2 linked regions of the Blastopirellula sediminis genome follow. The protein of the gene in region 2 interacts with the protein of the main gene of each other region in a pairwise test. Links are inferred from orthologs where the notes say so. Each region holds a gene or a part of one and is shown on either strand. Other genes may lie near its edges.

Region 1 (5,217 bases), 1.8 Mb from region 2 along the record:
GGACGACGCGATCACGGTTCATCCGTTTGGTCGGCAGTGCATCGGGTTCAAGTCGGCCGGCGAAATCGACGTGCTCGATGTGATTGAAGATGTGAAACAGCGGTACTCGATTGATCCAGATCGCATTGTCCTGATGGGCTTTTCGATGGGTGGCGCCGGCGCCTGGCATGTGGGCGCTCATTACGCCGATCACTGGGTGGCGATCAGCCCTGGGGCTGGTTTTGCTGAGACCGCTCGTTATCAAAACCTGAAGCCGGAAAACTATCCGCCGGCCTACGTGCAAAAGTTGTGGGGCTGCTATGACGTGCCTGACTATGTGCGCAACTTGTTTAATCAGCCGGTGATCGCCTACAGCGGCGAGATCGACAAGCAGATCCAAGCGGCCCGCGTGATGGAAGAAGCGTACGCCGCCGAAGGTCGCACGTTGCCGCATTTGATCGGCCCCCAAACCGCACACAAGTACGAACCGGAAACGCTGAAGACGTTGCTCGCCAAGATCAAAGAATTCCGCGACGCCGGCTTGAATCGGACGCCGACCGAAGTTTCGCTCCAGACCCGCACGCTCCGCTATCCGCGGATGCATTGGGTCGAAGCGCTCCGGTTAGACGAGCATTGGCAAGACTCGCGGATCGACGCGAAGGTTGCGTGGCCCGATTCGGTGACGATCACGACCAAAAATGTCGCGGCGCTGGCGCTCCACCTGCAGAAGATTCCGGCCGGCTTCGTCGTCGATATCGATGGTGAGAAGCTGACCGTCGAAACGGCGCCGACTGAAGACGCGCCGCTGACGCTGGTGAAGAAGGCAGGGAAGTGGTCGATTGGACCGGTCGCCGCCGATCCGAGCAAGCTGGCGAAACAGCCGGGGCTGCAAGGACCGATCGACGACGTCTTCCTGGAACCGTTCTTGGTGGTGGTGCCGCGGGAGAAGTCGAAGAACGCTCAGCTGCAGAAATGGCTGGAGTTTGAGATCGCCCACTTCGACGATCGCTGGCAGGCCCTCTTCCGCGGCAAGCCCCGCTGGAAGTACGACGATCAGGTCACTCCGGCCGACGTCGCCAAGTATCACATTATCGCGTGGGGAACTCCGGAAACGAATCGCGTGATCCGGGAGTCGCTGGCGAAGACGCCGCTCGCTTGGAACGCCGAGGGGGTGGAGATCGCAGGCCAGAAATTCTCGGCCGAGACCCATGTGCCGCTGATGATTTATCCCAACCCCCAGAACCCGCGGAAGTACCTGGTGCTGAACAGCGGTCCGACCTTCCGTGAGCAGGATGATAGCAGCAATTCGCGGCAAAACCCGCAGCTGCCCGACTGGGCGGTGATTGATATCACGACTCCCCCGAATGGCCTTTCGCCGGGGAAAGTGGTGGTCGCCGACTTCTTCGACGAAGCATGGCGAGCCAAGCCGGCCAAGTCCGCAAAGTAGGGGTCGGATCAGAAAGGGTCGATGATCGCATTGACCCTTTCGCCGTTTCGCAGGTAAACTCCCGTCTCTTGATTTCCCGCTGGCGCGAGAGCGCAACGGAGGAGTGGGAAATCGCGACAAGCCGGCGCTACGGCGAGTCGCGAGGGCGTGAATGCGCTTGGTCATTGGACGACCTGGACTGCGCTCTTTTCGTCGGGAACTACGAGCCAACTTGGGGCTGCGAGCGAATTGCGTTCGCCTTTGGTTGTGCGGAAGAGCGGAGAGCTGTGAAAGTAATTTTGAACTGGATCGTCGCCCACCTGGCGGCGCTCGCCGTGCTGCTGCTGCGATTGACCTGCAAGGTTCGCTTGCACGACGATCCACGTCCCGCGCTTCGCGCCGACGGGGTTCCTTACGTCTACTCGGTTCTGCACGCGCATCAGGTCGCTGCGGCGATGGGAAGCGAACCAGGGACCGCGGCGATGGTCTCGCAATCGCTCGACGGACAGTTGATCGTGCCGACGCTCCAAGTGATGGGAGTCACCCCGATCCGTGGATCAAACCGAACCCGCGGTCAGGCCAAAGGGGGCCGCGAGGCGCTGGAAGGGTTGATCGAACATGTCGCCGGCGGCAAACCGGCTTACCTGGCGGTCGATGGACCGCGAGGACCACGCAATCGCGTTCACAAGGGAGTCGCCGCGCTGTCGCAAAAGACCGGCGCCGCCGTGATCAACCTGGTAGCGGTGCCGCAACGACGCTGGATCCTGGCGAAGACCTGGGATCGATTGCAGATTCCGAAACCGTTCTGTCGCGTCGACGGCTACTTCGCCGAGCCGGTCTATCCGATCGTCGGCGAATCGCTGGAAGAATATCGCCGCCGCATCGAAGCTTCGCTGAATGCTCTCGAGCTGTTGCACGATCCGGTCGAAGCGCCGGAGCCGGTCGCTTTGCCGGAAGTTGCCGGCGACGAAGTCGCGGCATAAAAAAACGCCGACGATGGTGAGTCGTCGGCGTCATTGATAATTCGCAAGTAAGGCCTGGCGGCGTTACTTCTTGATCAGCCAGATGTTCTTGTAAACGACCGGGTTGCCGTGGCCTTGCAGGTACAACGCAGCCGGCTTGTTGGCTTCCTGTTCGCGACCCGGCGTGTGCATCGGCAGTTCGAGATCGTCATGAATGACGACGCCGTTGTGCTTGACGGTGACGCGAGCGTTCTTCGTCTTCTCGCCCGCTTCGTTGTACTTGGCGGCGGTGAAGTCGATGTCATAGGTTTGCCAGGTCAGCGGCGGGTAGCACATGTTGACGATCGGCTTCGAGACCTTGTAGATGCCGCCGCATTCGTTGTCGGCGCCGTCGAGGCCAAACGAGTCGAGAACCTGCACTTCGTAGCGACCTTGAACGTAGACGCCGCTGTTGCCGCGAGCCTGGCCGCGAGCGAATGGCTTGAACGGCGGCAGGAACTCGATGTGCAGCGAGTGATCGCCCAACTTTTCCTTGGTGTAGGTGTCGGCCAGCAGGAGGTTGTCTTGAACGATCTTGCCGTTTTCAAAGGCGTCGGCGTTCGAGCCGTCGAACAGCACGATCGCGCCGGTCGGCGGCTTGGCGCCCAAGGTCGGGCTCTTGCGCTCCGTCTTCTTCAGCGTGCCGATCTTGTCGCCGTCGGTCGTATAGGCGGTGATCACGCCATCGGCGATGGTGACCTTGCCGTGGTCTCCGTCCATCGAGACGACGCCATCTTTGAGTTTGCCTTTGGCTTTGTGCATTTCCATGCCGCGCGACCAACCTTCGCCCGGCAGTCCGCCCGGATAGCCGACTCCTTCGAACTCGCCGTCACCCAGCGCAATGACCTGGGCGCCAAACGGGACTTCGTTGCCGTCGACGATCAGCTTGCCGACGTATTCGCCTTGGATTTCGTAGTCGACGCCGGCTTCTTTGGGATTGGTAAAGGTCGGGGAATCATCGGCGGCACGAGCGAGGCCGACGGTCGCCAGCGAGAGAAGGCCGGCCAGCGCAATGCGAGTGAGGTCCAATTTCATGGGGTGGTCTCTGGGGTGGGCAGGTGAAAACAAGGGAAAAAACGGGAACAGAACTGCCTATTGTGCCTTGCCCAATAAAGCGACGCAACCAAACCGATTACGGCGTCTGGCGAAATTACCCCGCCTTTTTGGCCGCTTTCGCCAAGTCCCGAATCCGCTGCACCATGTTATAGAAGCCGTTGGCCCGCGACGGAGTGATCGTCTGGGCCAAGCCGATCTGCTCGAAGAGCGCTTCCAGGTCGAAGGAGAGGATCTCTTCCGGCGTTTGATAGGAGAGGAGCATTGCTAGGAGCGCAGCCAGGCCTTTGACGATCTGGGCGTCGCTATCTGCCAGAAAATAGAGCTGCTTGCCGTCGGCGGTTGCCTGCGGAACGAGCCAGACCTGGCTTTGGCACCCTTGGACGCGATAGGCCTCGACCTTGTAGGCGTCATCGAGCGGAGGCATCTGCCGACCGAGTTCGATCAGATATTGAAAACGATCCATAGGATCGTCATAAAACTCAAACTCATCGATGAGTTCGGCGGCTGTCAGTCTAGGAATATCGCTCACGCGTGCCTGTTTCTCCCACAAGAACGGATCGGGTGCTTTCATCATGAGCAGTTGCATTCATTTTAGGCAACTGGCCTAGTGGAAATTCCGGGATCTTTCTAACGCTAGGCTGAAATTTTACGGCAAAACATCAGCGTTTCGTACAATTGCGGCATGTTTTTTCGTTTTGGCACGCTGAATGCAATTACGCTTAGCCATCAAAGGAGCGTCGAAGTTTATTCGGTGAATCAAGGATGACCAGGATGGTCAAAGATTTACCGCGGCGACAGATTCGACCCAACTTTGTAGATGCGTGGTCCATTTCTCAATTCACTCGGCAGGATGCAGGAGTGAGCCGGGAACTGGCCAACGCCTCGCTCTCTTGTAGAAGAGAGTCCTAACTCGACCAACTACGAGGCAAGACCTCGTTTACCCAAAGCATGATGGGGTGTTGTTCCTGACGACGGGGCTGTTGGGAACGGCGGTCGAGGCTGAGGAGATTTCGGTCTCTTTGGCCTCGGCCGTTTTTTTATGCGCCACTATGGCGCAAGTCTTTTTCATTTCTGTGCATGCATTTCGCGCGTGTTGCGCCCATTTCTGCTGATTTCACCGGCAATCTTTGTACTATTCGGGATAGCAATGTTATTCGTAACTTCCTTTGAATTAAGGGGTTGCACGCTGCTATCAGCCTCTTTGCCCCATTTGGCATAATGATTGCATTCCGTGGGGCAAGACGCTTAAATTTTTACGGCGGACCGGTTTCCGGTCTGCGCTGGCCTTCCAGCAGTCTCTCTCGTCTGCCTAATTCAAATGAGTTTTGGAGGCAGATGACCGTTGGGGCTGGTTAAGTGAACGTTTAAGTGCTCCCGAAGGGCGAATGTCCTTTTTGCGCCCGATCCACGTCACGTCAGAATACGGAGATGTTCGTCCATGAAGAAAATTGAAGCGATTGTCCGTCATCACAAGCTCGATGAGATCAAAGACGCCTTGGTGAGCAAGGGATTCGGTGGGATGACCGCAATCGAAGTCCAAGGCTTTGGTCGCCAGAAGGGTCAGACCGAAACCTACCGCGGCGCCGAGTACTCGATTGATTTCGTTCCGAAAATCAAAATCGAGATCGTCGCCACCGACGAACAATTCCAGGAAATCGTCGACACCATCATCGAAAAAGCTCAGTCGGGTCAGATCGGCGACGGCAAGATTTTCGTCAGCGAATTGACCGACGTCATCCGCATTCGTACCGCGGA
Region 2 (7,397 bases):
TTACCTCGTCCGGCATTCGTCTGACCGATCGGGGAAGCTTCGATCAAAAAATTCCTGGCGATATTGATGGGGCCATTTCGGCGCTGCGAGAGTTGCAGTCGGAGGTCCGTTTGCGGCCGCGCGCATTATTGACGACGATGTACGCCCGCCTGATCCTTTCCGATCTGTTCCTCCATGGGATCGGCGGCGCCAAATACGATCAAGTGACCGACCTGATCATCGCGCGTTACTTCGGCGTGACCCCGCCGCAAATCGTCGCGGCGACGGCGACGGTTCACCTGCCGATCGCTCGCACGCGAACCGATGTCGAGCAGTTGGCGCGGATCGCGCGCTTAATGCGCGATTTGCGGTTCAATCCCGACCGTCATCTCGGCGATGGCAATTTGCCAGAGGAAATTACCCAACTTGTCGACGAAAAAGAGCGCTGGTTGTTAGACGACCAACCGGCGCAATTGGCCCAGCGACACCGCGCGCTAGAGGGGATTAATCTCGCGCTGCAGCCGTACGTCGCACCGCAGCGCGCGGCGCTGGAACAAGAGCTGGCGCAAAACAAGCGCGAAGCGCGCAATGACGCGATCGCTTTCTCGCGCGAGTATCCCTTCTGCCTCTTCCCGGAAAAAAGTTTACGGACTTTGCTACTGGACCTGAGCGCCGCCGCCCCTTAAGTTAAGGGAAAGCTCAGCTGAACAAAGGGAATTGTCCGTTGCTTGAAGGGAGTCCGGCCCATGTGCGCGGTCCAAGCCTCGCCTCTTACGAAGTCGATCCAGTCTCCGAGCGGTCGCTCCTCTAAATCGTCGCCACTAGTTATCGGTCGCGCGACGCAGGGAGATTCTTTTCCCGTCTTCGAGATGATGCAGCGTGCTTTGCTGCGTCCTAGCGAAAACGAATTCCACATCGAACAAGAACGTCCCGGCTACGATCCTGGTCAACGGATCGTCTGCAAAGCGGATGGGCAAATCGTCGGTCACGTGCGGGTGATCCGGCGGAAGACCCGCTTCGCTGATCGGATCGCGACGACGCTGCATGTCGACGAACTGGCGACCGCGCCGGAGTTTCGCGGCCGCGGCATCGCCGCCCAACTGCTGGCCGAAGTTGACGCCGAACTGCAGCGCTGCGGCGCCGAGTGCGCGGTCTATCGGACCGAAGCGCCCGACTATCTGGCGCGGCGCGGCTGGACGGCTCTCTCGTCGCAAACCCGCAGCCATGGCGACCCGGCTCAGATCCTGGCCAACATGCAACGTCCTCTTCCGTTGCGCAACTGGGAAGAAGAAACCAACGAGCCGACGCGGCTCTCGATTCGCTTGTACCGCCAGGTCGAGTTCGCCGGGCTGACTTCGCTCTACGAACGTCGCTGGGGCGATCTGCTTGGCGCCGCGGTCCGGACGCAGGAGCAATGGCGATGGCTGCTCGATCGCCGCGGCTTCCAACAGCTTTACGTCGCGATCGACGGGGGGAACAAACTGTCGCTCGATGACGATTCGCGGATCGTCGGCTATGCGATGACCGGCGGCGGTCAGATCCTGGAAGTTGTCGCGGCCCCGGGTCGTGAAGACGTTTCGGCCGAGTTGCTTCGTCGCATCTGCGGCGACGCCATGGAACGGGACCAACGGATCGTTTACTACCACGCACCGGCCGCCGATCCGCTTCACCGCGCGGTTCGCAGCGCCGCTCCGCCGCAACGCCCGGTCTCGAATTCGACCGTGATGGTTCGCTGGCGTCACCCGCTGCAATCGCTGGCCGAACATGCCGAACGATTCCGCACCAATCTCGCCAAAGTCGGCTACCCCCTGCCGTGCGACCTCGGTCTGCATGTCGAAGGGGAAAAGCACTCGCTCCACTTCAACGAGCGGAGCGGTTCGCTGAGCGACGGCAAGCTGGGCCGGAGCTTCATCCGCTTGTCGCAGAATGACCTCGTTCGCTTGCTCTGCGGCGACTTGAACGTCGCGCAGGCGCTCGATCGCGGAGAACTCTTCGCGTCAACCAAGATGGCGACCGACGCGGCGATCGCGGCGCTCAAGATGCCGCCGCTCTGGTTCCCGCCGCTCGAAGACGCGTCGGCGATCTGAGAACTACTCTTCCCCAGGCGGGTTCTCCAGAATCCGCTTTAGTCGCTCCAGGCTGATCTCCACCTGGTCGCTGATCATTTCCTCAGCGAAGACGAGGAACAAGTTGGTCGGGTAGTTCATCGTCGTGATGTAGGTCGACGTGACCTGCGTTTGGTTGTCGTAGATGTCGTCGGTCTGCATGTAGGTCGAATCGATCGCCGCATACGGCTTGGTATAGCGAATCAGAAAGTCGATTCGCTCTCCCTGTTTGATCCCGGTGATCTCCTGCTCGCCGGCGCCGATATTCGAGTCGTCGCTCTTCCACGCGATGATCGCCCCCTCGGTTCCATCTTCCCCTTGGATCGACACTTGCCGCTCGCCGGGGAGCGTTCCCCAAATGCTGAACTTCTCTTGGTTCTTCAGCAGCTTGATGAAGTCGAAAACCTCCGCGCGGGGCCGCTCGATCACGATCTGGCGCGTTACCGTGATCTCGCGCGGCATGAAAAGCGCAACGAAAAACGGGATGGTGATCAAGACCATCAGGGCGAGTACGCTGCGAACTACTAGTTTCATCGTGCGACCGGTGTTTTCTCAGAACGCATCCATCGAGAGCGATTGAGGGCGATTCTCCCCTTCCTTGCGCCAGAATCCAAGCGGCGAACCAACTTTTTTCGTCCTCGCGATTGTGAGATGATAGTAGCTGCCCGATCGATTACGAACGGCAATATCCGAGGTTTCTTCCCCCAGAGCGTGAAGTAATGCGAGCCGTCGACCTGCTGCGCTGCAATTTCGAGCAGACCGAAGCGCTGACAATGCCGATTTTCGAGGATCTCCGCGAAATGCCGCTGGCTGCAGCGACGCCCGGCGGCAATCAGGCCCTCTGGATCTTCGGGCATCTCACCTACTGCGAAGGGCTGATCGCACGGCAGTTTTTGCTCGGGGTGCCGAACGAGCTCGACGCATGGGCGCCGACCCTTGGTCCCGGCAGCCGCCCCGAAGAAGATCTCGAGCTTTACCCGAGCTGGGACGAAATCGTCGCCAACTTCCGCCAGGCCCGCGATCGCACGCTCGCCTGGCTCGCGACGCAGGAAGACGAAGACCTGGATCTCCCTTGCCTTCAGCCGCCGGAGGGAATGGATATGTTCTTTCCGAACCGTGGCGTTGGGTTGTCGATCGTGATCTCGCACTGGTGGAATCATCGTGGGCAACTTTGCGACATCCGCAAGACGCTCGGCCGCAGCCCGATCTTTCGTTAACGCGCAACGCACACAGGGAATTGACGCATGGCGTACGACGAACAACTCGCCTCGCGAATTCGCGGGCTGCTGCAGCGCAAACGGGGCGTAACCGAAAAACGCATGTTCGGCGGGCTTGCCTTTTTGCTCCACGGCAACATGCTGGTCGGCGTCTCACGCAATCTGCTGATCGCGCGTATTGGTCCGGACGCGTATGAGGAGGCGCTCGAAGAAGAGAACGTCCGCGAGTTCGATTTCACTGGCCGACCGATGCGCGGCTGGGTGGTGATCGACGAACCGGGACTGGTTCACTTCGCCGCGGTCAAGGATTGGACCGACCGGGCATTTGAGTTCGTGAAGACGTTGCCGAAGAAGTAGCGGCGTCTACGCCAGAATCGCCAACACCTTGCGCAGCGCGGCGACGAACGTCTCCACTTCTTCCCGCGTGTTGTAGACGTAGAAGCTGGCCCGGGCGCTTGACGAGATCCCGTACTTCGCGTGCAGCGGCATTGCACAGTGATGTCCGGCGCGGATCGCGACGCCGGCCGTGTCGATCATCATGCCGATGTCGTTGGGACTGACGCCGTTGACGGTGAAGCTGACGATCCCCGCCTTCTGCTGCGGATCGGGGCCGAGGATTTTCAGCCCAGGGATGTCGGCCATCAATTGATGGGCGTACTCGGCCAGCATTTGCTCGTGCGCCAGGATATTGGCCAAGCCGATATTTTCGAGATACTCGATCGCCGCTTTCAGCGCAATCGCCGCGGTGATCGGCGGCGTGCCGGCTTCAAACTTGGCCGGCAACATCGCCGGCGTGAACCCTTCGATGGTGACGGTGTTGATCATGCTGCCGCCGCCGAGAAACGGAGGCATCGCATCGAGCAACTCTTGCTTGCCGTACAGGATCCCTACGCCGGACGGGCCGAGCATCTTATGGGCGCTAAGCGCCACGAAGTCGGCGCCCCACTCGACCACGTTGATCGGCTTGTGAGGAGCCGCCTGCGCTGCGTCGACCGAGACCACCGCGCCGACGGCATGGGCCTGGCGGATGATCTTTTCAACCGGATTGATCGTTCCCAGCACATTCGACGCGGCCGTGACGGCGACAATCTTCGTCCGTTCGCTCAACATCGCAGGCAGTTCGTCCATCGCCAACAGACCGTCGGGCGTGATCGGCAGCGCTTTGATTTTGGCGCCAGTTCGCGCGGCGACTTGTTGCCACGGCACGAGATTGGAGTGATGCTCCATCTCGCTGACCAGGATCTCATCGCCGGCCGCAAGATTGGCGACGCCCCAGGCATGCGCGACCGTGTTGATCGACGAGGTCGTGCCGTAGGTGAAGATCACTTCTTTGTTCGACTTGGCGCCCAGAAATCGCCGCGCCGCCTCGCGCGACTCTTCGTACATCGAGGTCGCTTCGTTGCTCAATTGATGGCCGCCGCGGTGGACGTTGGCGTAGTACCGCTCATCCACTTCCCGCAGGGCGTCGATCACCTGACGCGGCTTTTGCGACGACGCAGCGTTATCGAGATAAACGAGCGGTTTTCCATGCACGGTTTGGTGCAGGATCGGGAAATCGGCCCGGATGGCGTCGACATCAAGATTTTCGGTTTGCTGGGAGGCAACCGTCATGGCATTCCTAACTTGTTACAGCTGGCCCAGTTCGGACCATGGTCCCCCTCCACGGAAAGGGACGCGGGTTTTTCGCATACCTTTATGATTTTAAGAGCCAGAGGGGAAATGGACAACTCGCCCACCACGGCTTGGCGGGCTCGATTGGCAAAGAAAACCCGAGCGTCAGCAAGTTGTAGGGTGGGTGGAGCAAGCGCGGAAACGCGACCATTCCGTCAGAGCCGAATTCGCATGCGCAACCCACCTTCCGCTTCGTCGCGCAAGGTGGGTTGCGCAAGCGAGCGTCATCTTCGGCGCATCGCCAGCCTTTTCGCGCTTGCTCCACCCACCCTACGTGTGACAGAGTTTTGCGTTTACGTCGCCAGGGCCACAGCGGCGGCTTCGCTTTCGGCGGTTTCGAACGGCGCCTTGGCGTGAGGCGAATCGGAGATGAGACGACACAACGTCAACATCGCGTTCAGATTGTCGCAGAGGTTGAAGAAGATGATTCGGACGTCCCGTTCGGCGACCGCGCGACGCAGGCCCAAAAAGGAGAGGAGTCCGACGCTGCTCATGAAGGTGACGTTTTCAAAGTTGATCAGCACGACGCGACAGCCGTCCGCCGCGGCGATCATTTCGTTACGCAAATCGTAGCAGTCTTCCGGAGTGCGCAGTTCCTCCGGCAAGAGCGTTACCTTTACGAGGTCCCCTTCGCGAGAGGACAACATCAATGTGCTTTCGTTCACGGAAATGTCCCTTATGGCGCCTTGCCGATGCAATACAAGTTTTTACGGCCACGAATGTAAATGCAACCGTCCGAGATTGCCGGCGACGCAATCGTCTCGTCGTCGAGTTTGTTTTCCGCTAGTTTCTGGAACTCGCGCTCCGCCGCCACCACGCTGCAGAGACCATCCGTATTCAGAAAGTAGATGCGATTTCCGGCCGCCACGGGAGAGGCCTTAAATTTTCCTCCCAAGCGTTCCTTCCATACTACCTCGCCGGTCGCCGCATCGCGACAGACGGCGATCCCGTCGTCGGTCACCGTAAACAGCAAATCGTTCACCACGACCGGGCACGGCGTATCGGGGGTCGACTGCGTCTCTTCCCAGAGAATCGCCGTATCGGGCACGCGCCCGGTTTTGGCCTGCTTCAGATCGACGGCGATCGTCGGACCTCGCATCCCGCGGGTGCAGTAGATTCGCTTGTCGTCGGTCGTCGGACCGGTCACGGTCCGGCCCCCATCCAAACCAGGCAGGAACCAGATCTGCTCCCCGGTCTTGGCGTCGTACGCGTCAAGCTGGTTCCCTCCCATGACGATCAGTTCGGTCTTGCCGTTTCGCTGGCGGACCAGCGGCGTGGTGTAGGCGTCGGCTTGTTCGGCCGGAGCGCCGGTCATCCGCTTCGTTTTCCAGACCAGTTCACCGGTCATCAGGTTGTGCGCGACCAGATAGCTCTCGACCGGTTTCTGGTCGTCGAGATCGGAAAGGGAGTCCTGCATGCAGACCGAAATCACCTTCCCTTCGACGATGACCGGGCTATTCGCATGCCCCCACCAGACCGTGTAGGCCCCATACTCCTCCTGAAGATTTCGACTCCACAGACGGTTCCCCTCAAAGTCGTAAACCGCCAAAAGCCCATTGCCGAAGTGGACCGCGATCCATTTGTGATGAACTGTTGGCGATGGAGACGCAAGATTGTGCAGGTTGTGGAATTTCTGCTTGAGTCGCTTCGGCGCTTCGCGCGGAACGTCGCCAGTTCCAACTTCTATCTTACGAAGCGGACTTCCGTAGTTTTTGTCAAACAGCTGCAAAAAAAGCCGCCCATCCTCCGCTTGTGAAGTAATAATTAATCCAGCGTCCTGAATGACCGGCGTAGAGTCGCCCCAACCGGGAAGCTCCGCTTTCCAGCGAATGTTTTCCGATTCGCTCCAGGTTAGCGGAACGTCGGTCTCCAGGCTCACACCATCCCCGCGACCGCCGCGCCAAGCGCGCCAGTCGTCGCCAACGGCAAAATCGGTCATGACTGCAAAAACCAGCAGAAAGGCCAACCCGTATGGTCGATACGTCATCTCGGGGCGTCTCCAACAATCGGTAGGTAACGTTATGGCAGGGCTCACGTTATTAACTTATCACCTGCAAGCGGCGAAATCGAGCAAATCCGATCTCTCCGCCGCAGAAACTGGGGATACTGATTGTTCGTCGAGCAATGGGTGTTCTATGCTTGTAAAAGGTCCGGCCGGGCGTTCAAACGCCGTGTCGGAAAGTGGAACCGAACCGCCAACCGACGACAAGCATAATGAGCGAACTGGATCGTTATCCGGAACTGACTGACTATCTCCGCGGCCGCGGCCATAGCGACGAGGAAATCGTCCTGATTCTGGCCGAACTCCACAAGAAAGATGAAGGGGTGATGATCGACTCGGTCATGGACTCCATCGATCTGGGCGATTTCGATATCGAAGAAATCATCAAAGCGGCCCTGGGCGAGAAATAACCCTCGCCCCCTT

The links. Proteins that work in one complex are often made in the same cells at the same time.
Region 1: the proteins of LOC68_RS16765 (region 2) and LOC68_RS24260 interact in binary tests that used the Escherichia coli proteins (3 or more experiments, as listed by UniProt). The link is inferred for Blastopirellula sediminis from one-to-one orthologs.

What each region holds. Positions count from the first base shown.
Region 1 is NZ_JAJKFT010000010.1:3,085,584-3,090,800, forward strand. Bases 2,297-5,217 are described here. They hold LOC68_RS24260 (SufE family protein), read right to left. Parts: upstream 4,037-5,217; coding sequence 3,557-4,036; downstream 2,297-3,556. Other genes in these bases: LOC68_RS24250 (lysophospholipid acyltransferase family protein), read left to right, coding at 2,297-2,388; LOC68_RS24255 (3-keto-disaccharide hydrolase), read right to left, coding at 2,452-3,441; LOC68_RS24265 (P-II family nitrogen regulator), read left to right, coding at 4,901-5,217. Outside these bases: prolyl oligopeptidase family serine peptidase, read left to right, coding at 1-1,426; more of lysophospholipid acyltransferase family protein, read left to right, coding at 1,693-2,296. UniProt on the Escherichia coli protein: Participates in cysteine desulfuration mediated by SufS. Cysteine desulfuration mobilizes sulfur from L-cysteine to yield L-alanine and constitutes an essential step in sulfur metabolism for biosynthesis of a variety of sulfur-containing biomolecules.
Region 2 is NZ_JAJKFT010000010.1:1,241,698-1,249,094, reverse strand. The notes cover bases 2,789-5,593. They hold LOC68_RS16765 (aminotransferase class V-fold PLP-dependent enzyme), read right to left. Parts: upstream 4,913-5,593; coding sequence 3,665-4,912; downstream 2,789-3,664. Other genes in these bases: LOC68_RS16760 (STAS domain-containing protein), read right to left, coding at 5,266-5,593; LOC68_RS16770 (TfoX/Sxy family protein), read left to right, coding at 3,329-3,658; LOC68_RS16775 (DinB family protein), read left to right, coding at 2,804-3,301. In the rest of the region: hypothetical protein, read left to right, coding at 1-665; GNAT family N-acetyltransferase, read left to right, coding at 726-2,066; SRPBCC family protein, read right to left, coding at 2,070-2,618; more of STAS domain-containing protein, read right to left, coding at 5,594-5,619; outer membrane protein assembly factor BamB family protein, read right to left, coding at 5,649-6,959; hypothetical protein, read left to right, coding at 7,187-7,384. UniProt on the Escherichia coli protein: Cysteine desulfurases mobilize the sulfur from L-cysteine to yield L-alanine, an essential step in sulfur metabolism for biosynthesis of a variety of sulfur-containing biomolecules.